Regions from separate parts of the Pseudomonas sp. B21-054 genome, predicted to be linked through region 3. Evidence: riboswitches for the same ligand, from Rfam matches in the RefSeq annotation. Region 3 holds a riboswitch; each other region holds the start of a gene.
The links. Region 3 has a riboswitch for cobalamin ahead of LOY70_RS24910 (ABC transporter substrate-binding protein). Riboswitches for the same ligand answer to the same signal wherever they lie in the genome.
Positions count from the first base shown of each region.

Region 1: linked by a shared signal. The riboswitch ahead of cobO (cob(I)yrinic acid a,c-diamide adenosyltransferase) and the one ahead of LOY70_RS24910 (ABC transporter substrate-binding protein) in region 3 are both predicted to bind cobalamin.
Region 2: linked by a shared signal. The riboswitch ahead of cobW (cobalamin biosynthesis protein CobW) and the one ahead of LOY70_RS24910 (ABC transporter substrate-binding protein) in region 3 are both predicted to bind cobalamin.

Region 1 covers NZ_CP087204.1:5,199,591-5,204,562, forward strand. The annotation lists gene LOY70_RS22495 (cobyrinate a,c-diamide synthase) at 1-1,137, opposite strand, end outside; gene cobO (cob(I)yrinic acid a,c-diamide adenosyltransferase) at 1,149-1,760, opposite strand; cobalamin riboswitch at 1,841-2,052, opposite strand; gene LOY70_RS22505 (hypothetical protein) at 2,211-2,795, shown strand; gene LOY70_RS22510 (PQQ-dependent sugar dehydrogenase) at 2,993-4,303, shown strand; gene LOY70_RS22515 (C40 family peptidase) at 4,485-4,972, opposite strand, start outside.
Region 2 covers NZ_CP087204.1:4,587,388-4,592,359, forward strand. The annotation lists gene cobN (cobaltochelatase subunit CobN) at 1-1,624, opposite strand, end outside; gene cobW (cobalamin biosynthesis protein CobW) at 1,628-2,692, opposite strand; cobalamin riboswitch at 2,790-3,005, opposite strand; cobalamin riboswitch at 3,184-3,419, shown strand; gene LOY70_RS19775 (CbtB domain-containing protein) at 3,520-3,708, shown strand; gene LOY70_RS19780 (CbtA family protein) at 3,720-4,415, shown strand; gene LOY70_RS19785 (cobalamin biosynthesis protein) at 4,412-4,816, shown strand; gene cobM (precorrin-4 C(11)-methyltransferase) at 4,893-4,972, shown strand, end outside.
Region 3 covers NZ_CP087204.1:5,740,861-5,745,832, reverse strand. The annotation lists gene LOY70_RS24920 (ABC transporter ATP-binding protein) at 1-681, opposite strand, end outside; gene LOY70_RS24915 (FecCD family ABC transporter permease) at 678-1,682, opposite strand; gene LOY70_RS24910 (ABC transporter substrate-binding protein) at 1,691-2,704, opposite strand; cobalamin riboswitch at 2,844-3,039, opposite strand; gene LOY70_RS24905 (DUF3592 domain-containing protein) at 3,185-3,628, shown strand; gene LOY70_RS24900 (hypothetical protein) at 3,632-4,219, shown strand; partial or broken gene LOY70_RS24895 (nucleoid-structuring protein H-NS) at 4,891-4,972, opposite strand, start outside.

The DNA.
Region 1 (4,972 bases), 540 kb from region 3:
CAGCGAATGATGATAGGTGTGCCCACGCAGGGTGCCTTCCGGCAAATCCACCGCTTGCAGGGCCAGGGCCGCCAAGCGCTTTTGCATCTGCGCCTCACCGGCCAGCAAGCCCAGCAGTTCGGCGCGGGTGCCCTCGACGTCGGTCAACGAATCCAGCAGATACAGCATGCCACCGCATTCGGCCAGCAACGGTTTACCGGCTGCATGGTGAGCTCGGATCGCCGCCAGCATCGGCGCGTTCCGGGCCAGCGCTACGTGGTGCAGCTCCGGATAACCGCCGGGCAGGTAAAGACTGTCCGCTTCGGGCAGCGCAGTGTCATGGATTGGCGAAAAAAAGCTCAACTGCGCGCCCATGGCCCGCAGCAGATCCAGGCTCGCGCCATAGGTGAAGGCAAACGCTTCGTCCCGAGCCACGGCGATGCGCACACCGTCGAGCCATGGCGGCGGATTGATCACCTCGGGCGCGGCGAATTCGACCGCTGGCGGCAGTGCCACTTCGCAACTGCCAGCCAGGGCCTCGGCCGCCGCATCGAGGCGCAGGTCGAGGTCGTTCAACTCGCTGGCCTGGACCAGCCCGAGGTGGCGACTGGGTAATTCAATGCCGGTTTCCCGGGACAGCGCGCCATACCAACGCAGGCCTTCGGTCAGGCTGCCTTCGAGCAACTGCGCGTGGCGCAAGGTGCCTACCCGGTTAGCCAATACGCCAGCGAACGGCAAGTCCGGCTGATAACGCGCCAAGCCCAGGGCCAGGGCGCCGAAGGTCTGGGCCATGGCCGTGCCATCGATCACCGCCAGCACTGGCACGCCAAAATGCCGGGCCAGGTCAGCGCTGGACGGAGTGCCGTCGAACAACCCCATCACTCCTTCGATCAGGATCAGGTCCGCTTCGGCGGCGGCTTCCCACAACAACCGACGACTTTCCTGCTCGCCAACCATCCACATGTCCAACTGATAGACCGGCGCGCCGCTGGCACGCTCGAGGATCATCGGATCGAGGAAGTCCGGGCCGCACTTGAAGACGCGCACCTTGCGCCCCTGGTTGCGATGCAAGCGGGCCAGGGCGGCGGTAACGGTGGTCTTGCCTTGCCCCGAGGCCGGGGCGGCGATCAACACCGCTGGGCAGTGGCGGCACGACATGACGGCGTCGCTCACAGTTCGACGCCTTTCTGCGCCTTGATACCGGCCTGGAACGCGTGCTTGATCATGCCCATCTCGGTGACGGTGTCGGCCAGCTCGATCATTTCCGGCTTGGCGCCGCGACCGGTCACCACCACGTGTTGCATCGGCGGGCGTGCTTGCAGATCGCTGAGGACCTGATCGAGGTCGAGATAGCCGTGCTTGAGGGCGATGTTGAGTTCATCGAGCACCACCAGGCCAATGGAGGGATCGCTGAGTAATTGGCGCGATACCGCCCAGGCGGCTTCGGCGGCGGCGATGTCGCGCTGGCGGTCCTGGGTTTCCCAGGTGAAGCCTTCGCCCATGACGTGAAAGCGCACCTGTTCCGGAAAGCGGCGGAAAAACAATTCTTCGCCGGTGCTGTTGCGGCCCTTGATGAATTGCACCACGCCGCATTGCATGCCATGCCCCATGGCCCGGGCGAGCATACCGAACGCCGAGCTGCTCTTGCCCTTGCCGTTGCCGGTCAGCACCAGCAGCAAGCCACACTCGTTCGGCGAGTTGGCGATGCGCTCGTCGATCACGGCTTTCTTGCGCAGCATGCGCGCCAAGTGGCGTTCGTCGCGATCAGGGGTGTCGGTCATGGGGAGCTCTCCGTTGGGATTGGATAACGGCGGGCGGGGCACAAAAAAAGACGGCAGCAAGCCTGGCATCGCCCACCGTGATGCCGTTGGTTGAATCAGGCCGGTCTCCGGGCTCATGAGCGGCGCGATGCCGGGTTGCGCGCCTTCCCATGTCCATGGACACAGTGGCCTGTAGGCAACCTTGACTCATTTACCGTTGCGGGGGCAGCGCCGGGTTCGTGTGCACTCACCGGCTTCCCTGTTTCACTCTGTCGAACTCAAGTCACAGAGCACCTGAAACAAGCGGCGAAGGTTAGAGGGTTGGGGGTGGAGCGTCAATTAAAGCCGCCACGGGCCCAGCACTGGTTATTGGCCGGGATCAATGGAATGACGTCAATCTTGTGTCACGCTACGGGAAGTGATATCAAAGCGACATTACACCCCGATATCACAAGAACAAGAGGGCAAGACATGCAAGGCATGATCATCAGCAATCCAAAACTGGAGTTCCTGCGCCCGGTGCTGGAACGTTGGTTTGACTGTATCGACCGCTACAACGCCGTGCGCGGAGATAACGACACGCCTTACTGGTTCGATGAACGAGCCAACCTCAGCTTGCTGTCGGCGGCCGCCTGGATGGCCGAGATGGTCACGCTGCAGAACGCGCCGACCCGCAAGCAGAACGAAGAAGGCGAACGCAACGTCTGCGCCGATCTGCTTATCGCCAGTACCGAGGAGCGCGCCTTCATCCAGGCCACCCAACGCTGGCCCAAGGTCAACAACCTGAACCTGACCCAACCGCTGTCGGAAGCCACCAGCGATGCCAAGCGCATCAGCTACGCCAGCGACCTGAAGCTGGGCTGCCTGTTCGTCTCGCCGCAAAAAGCCCAGCAGAGCGCTACGCCCGAAGAACTGCAGGACATGATCGACGACCTGCAGAAGGAAAATACCTGCGCCGTGGCCTGGTATTTTCCTTACGCCTACCGCAAGTTGCGTAATGAAGCCGGCTTCTATCACCCCGGCATCGCCGTGCTGTTCAAACAGACCCACGGCTGACTCATTCAAGAACTGTGGGAGCGAGCTTGCTCGCGAGAGCGGTGCACCTGGCAACATCAATCTTGACTGTCACGCCGCCATCGCGAGCAAGCTCGCTCCCACAAGGTTTTGCCTGGCAGACTGGCCTACCCGCAGTTGAACCATCGCGCGTCTACGCTTCTCTATGAGTAACTACATGCACTCATAGGGAAGCCAGCATGCTCAAGCCACCACACCTTCTGATCGTCGCCCTTGCCGCCGGGCTTGTCGCTTGTGGCGAGTCTTCCACGCTGCAAGTGTCCGACGGCACCGGACCTGCACCGAAACTGCCTGAACCGAACAAGACCCTGGTCCCTACCGTCAACATCGCCGAAGCAATCGGCTGGCCGGACGGCACCAAGCCCACCCCGGCCCAGGGCCTGCAGGTGGGCGCGTTCGCCGAAGGGCTGGATCACCCGCGCTGGCTCTACGTGTTGCCCAACGGCGATGTGCTGGTGGCCGAAACCAACGCCCCGCCCAAGCCGGACGATGGCAAGGGCATTCGTGGCTGGGTGATGAAAAAGGTCATGGGCCGCGCCGGTGCCGGCGTGCCCAGCCCCAATCGCATCACGCTGTTGCGCGACGCCAATCACGACGGCATCGCCGAAACCCGTACGGTGTTCCTGGAAAATCTCAATTCACCGTTCGGCATGACTTTGGTGGGCAATGACCTGTATGTGGCCGACACCGACCGACTGATCCGCTTCCCGTACAAGGACGGTGACACGCAGATCAAGGCGCAGCCAACCAAGGTCGTCAACTTGCCGGGCGGCACGCTCAACCATCACTGGACCAAGAACGTGATTGCCAGCCGCGACGGCAGCAAGCTGTACGTCACCACTGGCTCGAACAGCAACGTCGCGGAAAACGGCATGGAGGCCGAAGAGGGCCGCGCCGCCATCTGGGAAGTGGACCGCGCCAGCGGTAGCCACCGTATCTTTGCCTCGGGCCTGCGCAACCCCAACGGCCTGGCCTGGGAACCCCGCAGCGGCGCCCTATGGACGGCAGTGAACGAACGGGATGAGATCGGCAGCGACCTGGTGCCGGACTACATTACTTCGGTCAAGGACGGCGCGTTCTATGGCTGGCCCTACAGCTACTACGGGCAGCACGTCGATGTCCGGGTCGAGCCGCAGAACCCGGCCCTGGTGGCCAAGGCCATCGCCCCGGACTACGCTGTCGGCCCTCACACCGCCTCGCTGGGCCTGACCTTCGCCGAAGGCAGCCGCTTGCCCGCGCCGTTTACCGAAGGAGCTTTCGTCGGGCAGCACGGCTCCTGGAACCGTAAGCCCCACAGTGGTTATAAGGTAATTTTTGTACCGTTCACCGGCGGCAAACCGGTGGGACAACCCGTGGATGTGCTCACCGGCTTCCTGAACGCCGACGAAAAAGCCCTGGGCCGGCCGGTGGGCGTGGTGATCGATAAACAGGGTGGGTTGTTGGTGGCTGATGATGTGGGGAACAAGATTTGGCGGGTGTCTGCCAGATAGTGCTGGTCACACTCTCTTGTGGCGAGGGGATTTATCCCCGCTGGGCTGCGAAGCAGCCCCTAAGATAGCGGTTTGGATGCGATCGGCCTGAAAACTAGGGATTTCAGGCTTTAGGGCTGCTGCGCAGCCCAACGGGGATAAATCCCCTCGCCACAGATTTGCGCGGGCCTGAACCTTCGCATCAGGGATTACGCGCCAGATGTTCCGGCTGCAGCACCCGCTTGGCGCCCAGGTAAGCCTTCTGCCAATAGGCCTTGGACAGGCTGTCGAGCTTGACCGTGCCACCGGTGGCCGGCGCATGGACGAAACGGCCCTCGCCTACATAGATCCCGGCATGGCTAACTTGGGAGCCGCCGTTAGTGGCGAAGAAAATCAAGTCACCGCTCTGCAAGGCTTCCTTACCGACATCCGGGGCGCGCATGCCGATCATCTCGCGGGTAGAACGCGGCAGGGATATGCCGGCGGCATCGCGGTAGACATAGCCAATCAGGCCACTGCAATCGAAACCTGAATCCGGCGTGTTGCCGCCCCAGCGATATGGCGTCCCCACCAGGCCCAGCGCCCGGAACAGGACGTCTTCGGCGGCCGGGGAAAAGGGTTGCGAAGGGGCAAAGACCACCGGGGCCCGAACCACAGGTGCTGGCGGCGGGGTACGGCTGGCGCAGGCGC
Region 2 (4,972 bases), 1.2 Mb from region 3:
AGGTGTGGCGCAACCAGAAATAAAACGCCAGGTAACCGTGGGGCGGCACCAGGTCCGGGTCGTGGTACACCGCACTCGGGTCGACCTGATAACCCCGCGCCGGCTGGATGCCGACGAACGTCAGGCCCAGGCGCAGGCCGGCGACCATCAGGCGACCGTCGCGGAACATCGGATCGTTCTCGGGCGTGCCCCAGCGCTCCAGCACCGCTTGGCGATTGGCCTCGGGCAGCGCGTCGAACATGGCCAGGTAGGCATCGAGGGCCAGGCTCTGGTGACACGGACGCAGGTCGAGGCTGTCCAGGTCGTTACTGACGCCGCCGAGCAACTGCTGGATCAGCGCAGTGCCGCTCGCCGGCAGTTCGGCCGGCAGTGGATAGCCCTCGGCCTGCATGGCCCGCAGGATGTTCAACGCCGCCGCCGGGGTGTCCAGGCCGACGCCATTGCCGATGCGACCGTCCCGGGTCGGGTAGTTGGCGAGAATCAATGCCACACGTTTTTCTGCGTTGGGCAAACGCGCCAATGTTGTCCAGCGCCGGGCCAGTTCGGCGACGAAATCCATGCGTTCCGGCACGGCCCGATAGCAGACCACGTCGCTCTGGCTGCGCTCACTGCGCCAGGCCAGGTCCTTGAAACTGATGGGGCGGCTGATGATCCGCCCGTCCAGCTCCGGCAAGGCAATGTGCATCGCCAGGTCTCGCGGGCCCAGGCCCTGCTCGCTGGCGCGCCAGCCCGGTTCGTTGTCCTGGGCGCAGATCGCCTGGATCACCGGGATGTTGCGGCGGAACGGCCGCAAATGCGGCGCCTCCGGGCTGGATTGAGCGAAGCCGGTGGTATTGAGGATCACCCCGGCCTCCACCGCATCCAGCCAGTCTTCGACCAGCGCCAGGCAACCGGGCTCCTTGAGGCTCGCCACGGCAATCGGCAACGGGTTGAGCCCCGCCGCTTGCAGGCGCTGGCAGAATACGTCGATGAATGCGGTGTTCGCCGCTTGCAAGTGGGAGCGATAGAACAACACCGCCGCCACCGGTTGTCCGGCCTGCCAGTCGGCTTGCCAATCGTCGAGGCTGGCGTTGCTTTTTCCGGGATGGTAGATCGCCGTGCGCGGCAGGACTTGTGGTTCGGCCCAGGGATAATCGCGGCCGAACCATTGGCTGCCCAGGTTGTGAAACAGGTCCAGGGCATTGCCCAGTCCGCCCTGGCGCAAGAACTGCCAGAGCCGGTCGCGGTCTTCGAAGGGCACGTTGCTCAGGTCGCTGAGTTCCGGGTCCGGACGATCATCCCCCGGCACCAGGATCAGCGTCACCCCGCGCCCGGCCAGGTCCATCAGGCGCTCGATGCCGTAGCGCCAATAGCCAATGCCGCCGTGCAGCGACAACAGAATGACCTTGGCGTGACGCAGCACGTCTTCGAAGTACAGGTCTACCGAGGCGTGGTTCTGCACCTGCATCGGGTTGGCGAGGCGAAACTCGGGATAATCACCCGGCAACTGCTTCGCCGCTTCGGCCAGCAGCGCCAGGCTGGAGTCGCCGCTGCACAGGATCACCAGCTCGGCGGGGGTTTGCCCCAGGTCGGCAATGTTGTCATCCGACACGAAACCGCCGGGCTGGGTCCTGAGCAGGTGCATGGCTTAGGCGCTGAGGGCTGCGCGCAACTGCGCTTCAAGCAGCGCCGCGTCCAGCGCCTGGCCGATCAGCACCAGGCGGGTCACCCGCGCTTCCTCGGCGCCCCACTGACGGTCGAAATGCTTGTCGAATCGCGTGCCAACGCCTTGGATCAGCAGGCGCATCGGTTTGTTCGGGATCGCCGCGAAACCCTTGACCCGCAGCACGCCGTGCTGGACCACCAGTTGCGTCAGCGCGTCCAGCAGCAGGCTCTCGTCAGCCTGGGGCAGCTCGATGGAAATGGAATCGAAGGCGTCATGATCGTGGTCGTCATCGTCGCCGTCATGGTGGTGATCGTGATGGCTATGGCGGCCGTCGATGTGTTCTTCGGAGCCGGCGCCCAGGCCGATGAGTACTTCCAGTGGCAGGCGACCGCTGCTGGCTTCGATGACCTTGACCGCCGGCGGCAGCTCTTCGGCGACTTCCAGGCGAACCTTGGCCAGGTCTTCAGGGCTGATCAGGTCGGCTTTGTTGAGGATTACCAGGTCGGCGCTGGCCAGCTGATCGGCGAACAGCTCATGCAGCGGTGATTCGTGGTCCAGGTTCGGATCGAGTTTGCGCTGGGCATCGACCTGGTCGGGGAAGGCTGCGAAAGTGCCAGCGGCCACGGCCGGGCTGTCGACCACGGTGATCACCGCATCGACGGTGCAGGCGCTGCGGATTTCCGGCCACTGGAAAGCCTGGACCAGCGGCTTGGGCAGGGCCAGGCCGGAAGTTTCGATGAGGATGTGGTCGAGGTCGCCGCGCCGCGCCACCAACTCGCGCATTACCGGGAAGAACTCTTCCTGCACCGTGCAGCACAGGCAGCCGTTGGCCAGTTCGTAGACGCGGCCGTTGGCTTCTTCTTCGGTGCAACCGATGGAGCACTGCTTGAGGATCTCGCCGTCGATGCCCAGTTCGCCAAACTCGTTGACGATCACGGCGATGCGCCGGCCCTGGGCGTTGTCGAGCATGTGCCGCAACAAGGTGGTTTTACCCGAACCGAGGAAACCGGTGACGATGGTGACGGGGAGTTTGGCCAGTGTTTTCATCGGATGCCCTTTGGCAAGGTGGCGGGCAAACGGGACGACAACCGCTGGCACAGGCGCGCGCGGAAGATTTCGCCACCGGATCACCCCGCCCGGTTGTAGTGAGAATCTGTGTCGAGGCAGGTCTCCTGGCTGACGGTGGGCCAGTCATTCGACTGGCAATTGCTGCGCCTTCCCGCGCAACCCGGATAAAAGGGTATGCACAGTGGCCTTGCAGAAACATCACCGTTCACAGTTGCGGGGGCAGCCGCGGCTTGGACCGCGTTCCCTTCTTAGCTTCGGCGCAGGCCGAAGAACCTCGAAGGCGCAAGGCTACGCAGGGTGTGGAGACGGGTCAATGTCCGCAAGTAAGTTCTGCGGTGTCCTTGCCGCCGCCATCGCGAGCAAGCTCGCTCCCACATTGGATCCCGCAGCCCTCTGTGGGAGCGAGCTTGCTCGCGATGGGCTGCGCAGCGGCCCCCTGTGCATTGACGGCCCCGCCCCGCCCATGCTCTCCTGTGCGCCTAGTTACGGGTGCCCTTCACAGGGTGAAACGGGAAACCGGTGAATCGTGTGCTTTACTTCAAGGCCACGTCAGTCCGGTGCTGCCCCCGCAACGGTAAGCGAGCGAAGCGTCTGAGCCACTGTGTCTGCCCTGCTACAAGGGCCCATGGGAAGGTGACGCTTGCAGGCAAGGCCCAGCCTCTGCCCCTCGCGAGCCCGGAGACCGGCCCATGACTCAAGCATCAACAAACCCGCGGTGGGCGGGCGCTGTTCGAACCTTGGCGGTCTTTGGCCCGGGGTCTCATTGCGCTCGCATCCCCCATGGAACAAAAACAGAGGGAAGCGCCATGTCGACCATCAGCAGCACCGCCCGCACCGCCAGCAGCACCACCACCCTGAGCCAACGCCTGAGCGCCGCGATCTTCGCTTCGATCCTGGGTGCCGGCCTGGTCTATTTCGCCGGTTTCTCCCACATCGAAGCGGTGCACAACGCCGCCCACGATACCCGTCACAGCGCCGCATTTCCGTGCCATTGAGACCTGACGACATGATCAAGCGTATCGCCCAGACTGCCGGTTTCAGCGGATTGCTGGCCGCCCTGCTGCTGACCCTCCTGCAAAGTTTCTGGGTATCGCCGCTGATTCTGCAGGCCGAGACCTTTGAGAAGGCCCCAACCGCTGAAGTCCATGAACACGCCGACGGCGTTGCCCACACCCATGATGCCGAGGCCTGGGAACCGGAAGATGGCTGGCAGCGCGTGCTGTCCACCACCGGTGGCAACCTGGTGGTCGCGGTGGGTTTCGCCCTGATGCTGGCGGGCCTGTACACCTTGCGCGCACCGACTCGCACCTCCCAGGGTCTGCTCTGGGGCCTGGCCGGTTATGCCACCTTCGTCCTGGCACCCACCCTTGGCCTGCCGCCGGAATTGCCCGGCACCGCAGCGGCCGACCTGGCCCAGCGGCAGATGTGGTGGATCGGCACCGCCGCGTCCACGGCGGTGGGCATTGCGCTGATCGCCTTCGGCAAGCATTGGCTGCTCAAGTTGCTCGGCGTGGCGACGTTGCTGGTGCCCCATGTCATCGGTGCGCCGCAACCCGAAGTCCATTCGATGCTGGCGCCAGAAGCGCTTGAAACTCAATTCAAGATTGCCTCGCAAGTGACCAACGTCGCGTTCTGGCTGGCCCTGGGCCTGATCAGCGCCTGGCTGTTTCGCCGGGACGGCCAAGCCCATCACAACGCATGAACAACGGGCCGATGCTGGTGGTCGGCCTCGGCTGCCAGCGCGGTTGCCCGGCCAGCACGTTGCGGGCATTGCTCGACCAGACGCTGCTGGCCCACGGCATTGCGCTTGATCAGGTGCGGGCCCTGGCCAGCATCGATCTCAAGTGTGACGAGCCGGGCCTGCTGGAACTGACCAAGCAATTGATGTTGCCACTGACCTGCTTCAGTGCCCAGCAGTTGGCCGGTTATCAGGATCGACTCAGTCACCGCTCCGAAATCGCCTTCGAGCGCACCGGCTGCTACGGCGTCGCCGAAAGCGCGGCCCTAGCCCTGGCCGACCAGTTAGGCACGAAGCCCGCGACCCTGCTGATTTCCCGCCAGAAGGCCCCCAGCGTCACGTTGGCATTGGCGCTCGTGTCGTAAATCCCGATAATTCGCCCTCAGGATCATGAGCGATCTTCATCTGGGCGACGCCCACTTACTTCTACAGGAGCCGGTCATGACCGTTTACTTCATCGGCGCCGGCCCCGGCGACCCGGAACTGATCACCGTCAAAGGCCAGCGGCTGATTCGCCATTG
Region 3 (4,972 bases):
TTTGCCGAGGGCCACCAGCCGACCCCGTTCCAGTACCGCCAGGCGGTCACAGGTCAACGCCTGGTTCAGGTCATGCAGGGCGATGACCGTCGTGACAGGTAGCGCTTGCACCACTTTTAGAATGGCGAGCTGATGCTGGATATCCAAGTGATTGGTCGGTTCGTCCAGCAATAGAATCTGCGGACGTTGGGCCAGGGCCCGAGCGATGTGAACACGTTGGCGTTCACCGCCGGACAGACTGTGCCAGGTGCGGTTTTTCAAGTGCGCCGCATCGACGTCCCACAGCGCCTGCTGGACGATGGCCGCGTCTTCGTGTGACCACGGACTCAAGGCCGATAACCATGGCGTTCGGCCCAACGCAACGGCGTCGAACACGCTGATCGCATCCAGTGTGTCGGCCTGTTGCTCAACCACGGCCAGGGTCTGCGCGACGGTTCGCCGTGCCAGCGTCTTGAGGGGCTGGTTGTTGAGCTGAATGTCGCCCCGGCTGGGCGTACGCACGCCCGCCAGCAGTTTGAGCAGTGTGGATTTTCCCGAACCGTTGGGCCCGACGAGGCCCAGGGTTTCGCCCCGACGGATGTCCAGGTGGATATCGTGCAACAGCTCGGCGTCGCGCACATGGAACCCGAGGCCGGAACAACTCAGCACGGATTCGCCAATGACAGAGGTGACGGCATTCATCGGGCATTTCTCCGACCGATCAGGATCAACGCGAACACTGGAGCGCCCACCAATGCCGTGATGACGCCGACCGGGATCACTTGGCCTTTGATCAGCGTTCGCGAGAAGACGTCGGCGGCGATCAGAAACACCGCGCCACCCAGCGCACTCGCCGGCAACAAGCGCGCATGCCGGGTACCCAGCAACAAACGCACGGCATGGGGAATGACCAACCCGACGAAACCGATGGAGCCAACGATCGATACCATCACCGCTGTCACCAGTGCCGCGCAACTGATCAGCAGAAATTGCACCCGGCGTACCGGAATGCCAAGGGAGGCGGCCGAGTCGGCGCCAAAGGTAAAGGCGTCCAGCGCCCGCCGATGCCACAGGCACACCGCAAGACCGATCAATGCCACGGGCACCGACAGCCACACCGACGGCCAACGGACCCCACTGAGATTTCCCAGCAACCAGAACATGATGCCGCGAGCTTGTTCGGAGCTGGCGGACTTGGTAATCAGAAACGCGGTGAGCGCATTGAACAACTGCGAGCCGGCAATCCCGGCCAGGATGATCTGCCCGGTGCCAGCGGGTGAGCGGCTGGCACGGGCCAGCAAAACGACCAAGGCGAACGCGGCAACGGCCCCGATAAAGGCCCCGACCGACAACGAAATCAGCCCCGCGCCAATGCCCAGCAGCGCCACCAGTACCGCGCCTGTCGAGGCGCCGGCGGAGATGCCGAGCAGGTAAGGATCGGCCAACGGGTTACGCAATAGCGATTGCAAGATCACCCCGCAGGTCGCCAGGCCCGCACCGCAAGCCGCCGCTACCAGCGCACGGGTCAGGCGGTAGTTCCAGACGATGCCTTCATCTATCGGGTCGAGGGCATAACCGGCGGCCCACAGTTTATTGGCCAACACCTGGAACACCACACTAGGCTCAATGCTCGTTTCACCGATGGTCACACCGGCAATCACCGCCAGGAGCAGCGTGACCAATGCCAGCAACGTTCGAATCAGCGTCGAAGTCATTTCGGCAGGTCGTAGCCGCTGATGGCCGTTGCGAGGGTTTCCAGGCCGTCGAACATCGTGATGCTGGCTTGCATGGCCATCGCATCGAGAATGATGATGCGGTTGTTTTTCACCGCGTCCATATTGCGGGTCACCGGGTCACTGCGCAGGAATTGCAGCTTCTTTTCATGGTCGTCAGCCGGAAAGCGTCGGCGGTCCATGCGGGCAATGACCAGGAAGGTCGGGTTGGCCTTGGCGATGGTTTCCCAGCCGACAGTCGGCCATTCCTCGTCGGACTCGATCACGTTGCGCACGCCCAGGGTACTGAGCATGAAGTCAGGAACGCCCTTGTGCCCAGCCACATAGGGATCGATATCCAGACTGGCGCTGGAGAACCAGAACAGCGCGCTCGTCTGCTTCAGATCCTTGGCCTGCACCGTAGCGATAGACTTCGCCAGGCTGTCCTTGAGTTGAGCGTTCAACTGCTGGCCGCGCTCTTGTACGTCGAAGATTTCAGCCAGCTGGCTGATGCTCTTGTAGATGCTGTCGATGCGAAACGCCTCCAGCCGCGTGCCATCCGCACCGACCAGATTATCCTTGGCCTCGCAATCGGAGGGCATCAAGTAGGTCGGGATCTTCAGTTCGTGAAACTGCTGGCGGGTACCGACCACGCCTTGCGGTCCGACCGTCCATTCCAGTTCCGCCACCACCAGCTGCGGACGTTTGCCGATCACCCCCTCGAAGCTCGGCTCGTTATCGGCCAGGCGTTCGATCTTGTCGTTCTGCGCCTGGTATTTCATCTGCACATCGTTGAACCAGAGCGAAGTGCCGACCACCTTGTCGCTCAACCCCATGGCATAGAGCATTTCAGTGCCGGCCTGGCCGATGGTCACGGCACGGCTGGGTGATTGCTCAAAGGTCAGCGTGCTGCCGCAATTCTCGAGGGTCAGGGGATAGTGAGTCGGGGCCGCATGGGCGAGGCTCGGCACACCCAGGGCAATGACGAGGGGAGCAAGGCGGGGCAGCAGCATGATGCAATCTCCAGTTGACCGTACACGGGGCAGGGGACGGACTGGAAACACATCGTTGAACGCTGCCGCTAAAGCACTGAAGTGCCGATCGGCCCAGTGACGAGCAGCGCAAGGATGTCCTTCCCGGACACCCCGCCGGTTAGTGATAGACTTGGCCGGCAGGTCTCCTGACTGATGCGTCAGCGCCTGGCTCCAGCCTTCCCGGGGTGATCCCAGTGGCCATTGAGGAGCAGGCTCAGCACCTACAGTTGCGGGGGCAGTTCCGTTTGATGCCGTGCGAGGCATCTCGGATTCCCTATTAGTCCCGTGGGGGAACCGACGGTCGGCATGGTAGTCGATCAGGGTGTTTATCACCACTCACCGCTAAGAGGCCTTCTCCTGGCGTCGTACGATTGCGGGAATGATTTTCTGAAGATGCGGCATCGTGCCGCTTCTTGCTATCCTGACGGCCCTCTTCACGGACGAACACTGAGACAAGCCATGGCCAACGACACCCCATCACACATCGGGAAGATATTGCTGGGCCTGCTGTTCGCCCTGATTGGTATCGGCTTGTTGAGCATTGCCATCAATCTCACGCTTGAGCGACGCGAGTTTCTCGACAGCGCACAGACCGCCGATGGCATCGTCAGCCACTTGAATGCCGGCGGTTCGCATCCTGAAATCGCCTTCACCACGAGCAGTGGTGAAAAAATCTCCTACCCCCAGGGCGGCTTCATCTTCGGCTATCAGCAGGGTCAGCCGGTGCGGGTGCATTACCTGCCCGAGCAGCCGGCCAACAGCGCCATCGTCGATGACTCGGCCGCGCTGTGGGGCACTTCCGGAGTCCTGGGGCTTATCGGTCTGGTGTTCACGCTTGTCGGTCTGGCAAAGGCTATCCGGCAGCGCGGTCGCGGTGCGGTTCATTCACATAAAGGACTTTAAGGTATGAGCAACAACATCCCGATCCCGGTCAACGAAAGTCGCTGGCAGTATCAGACCGCCAGCGGCGGTGGCCTGACTGTGGTCATGGTGGCGGGCAGTGGCGGTTCGATCATCCTGCGTTCGCCCGAGGGCGAGGACATCAGCTACCGCTACGGCGGCGTCGGGGTGGGTGTCGGATTTGGCGCGCGGCTGCCGCGTTTCGGCAAGATCAATATCCAGATCAAGGGGAAGAGCGTCGGTGGAGCGGGGGCCGCGGAGGCTTTTCCCAGCACCGGCAAGGTGTTTGTCAGCGATGCGTTGGTCAGTCGCGACCTGACCAGTGATGACATCACCGGGCCTTGCATGTACACCGAAGTAGGGGTGGGCCTGGGAATCGGTGGTTCGGCCACGGCGCTGTTGTTCGGGCTTGATCCCAAGTTGCTGGCGTTGTCGATGGCACTGAGTGCCAACCCGGCGACCTCGCTCATCGCTTCTACCTTGGTCAACCAGCGGTTGGCGAAGTCGGCCAAGGGGGCGGTGGTCATGGCCGGGATGAACGCTGGCTTGCAGGCCGGTGGTGGCGCTGCGATTTACATAGGCTATCTGTTCTAGTCGGATTGTCGGGCGAGGCCATGGTGCCGATTAGAAAAAACTGTGCTTCTTCCTGAGGGGAAGCGCTGTTTTTTTGGGGCTTGTTTTGGATTTTTTGGTTTGTGTGTATATCCGTTTCTGCGGTAACGGCTACTTATGGTTCCGCCCTTACGGCGGCTCACTTTTGAGAAGCGCAAAAGTAAGCAAAACGCTTTAGCCCCACCACTCGGTGCCTCGCCTAGGCTCGGCATGCCCTCTCTCCGGCATTGCTCCGTGGGCCCGCCGCGAAGGGCCATCCATGGCCCAGCGCGGCTATCCCGGCATCCATGCCGGGATGCCCACTCCACAATGCCTGCGTTCGGCCAGCGTGGTTAACGGGGCGCCGAGATCAACGTCCACCGCGAGGCGGCCTTATAGCCGACCTGGTTCTTGATGGGGACCGCGCTTCTCCTGTGGGAGCGGGCTTGCTCGCGAAGGCGATGTCACTGTCGATGAAGATGTTGAACGGGCTGGCCTCATCGCGAGCAAGCTCGCTCCCACAGGTTTTTTGTGTTGTGTGCAGATGCTGTGAACACCTGCGAATCCATGTGGGAGCGAGCTTGCTCGCGATAGCGGTAGTTCAGTTACAAAGATGCCGGATGTGCCCCCGTTCTTGCTTTGCTTTGCTTTGCTTTGGATCTTGATCTCGATCTCGGCGCCCCATTAACCACGCTGGCCGAACGTAGGTATTGCGCAGTGGGCACCTCGGCATGGATGCCGAGGTAGCCGCGCTGG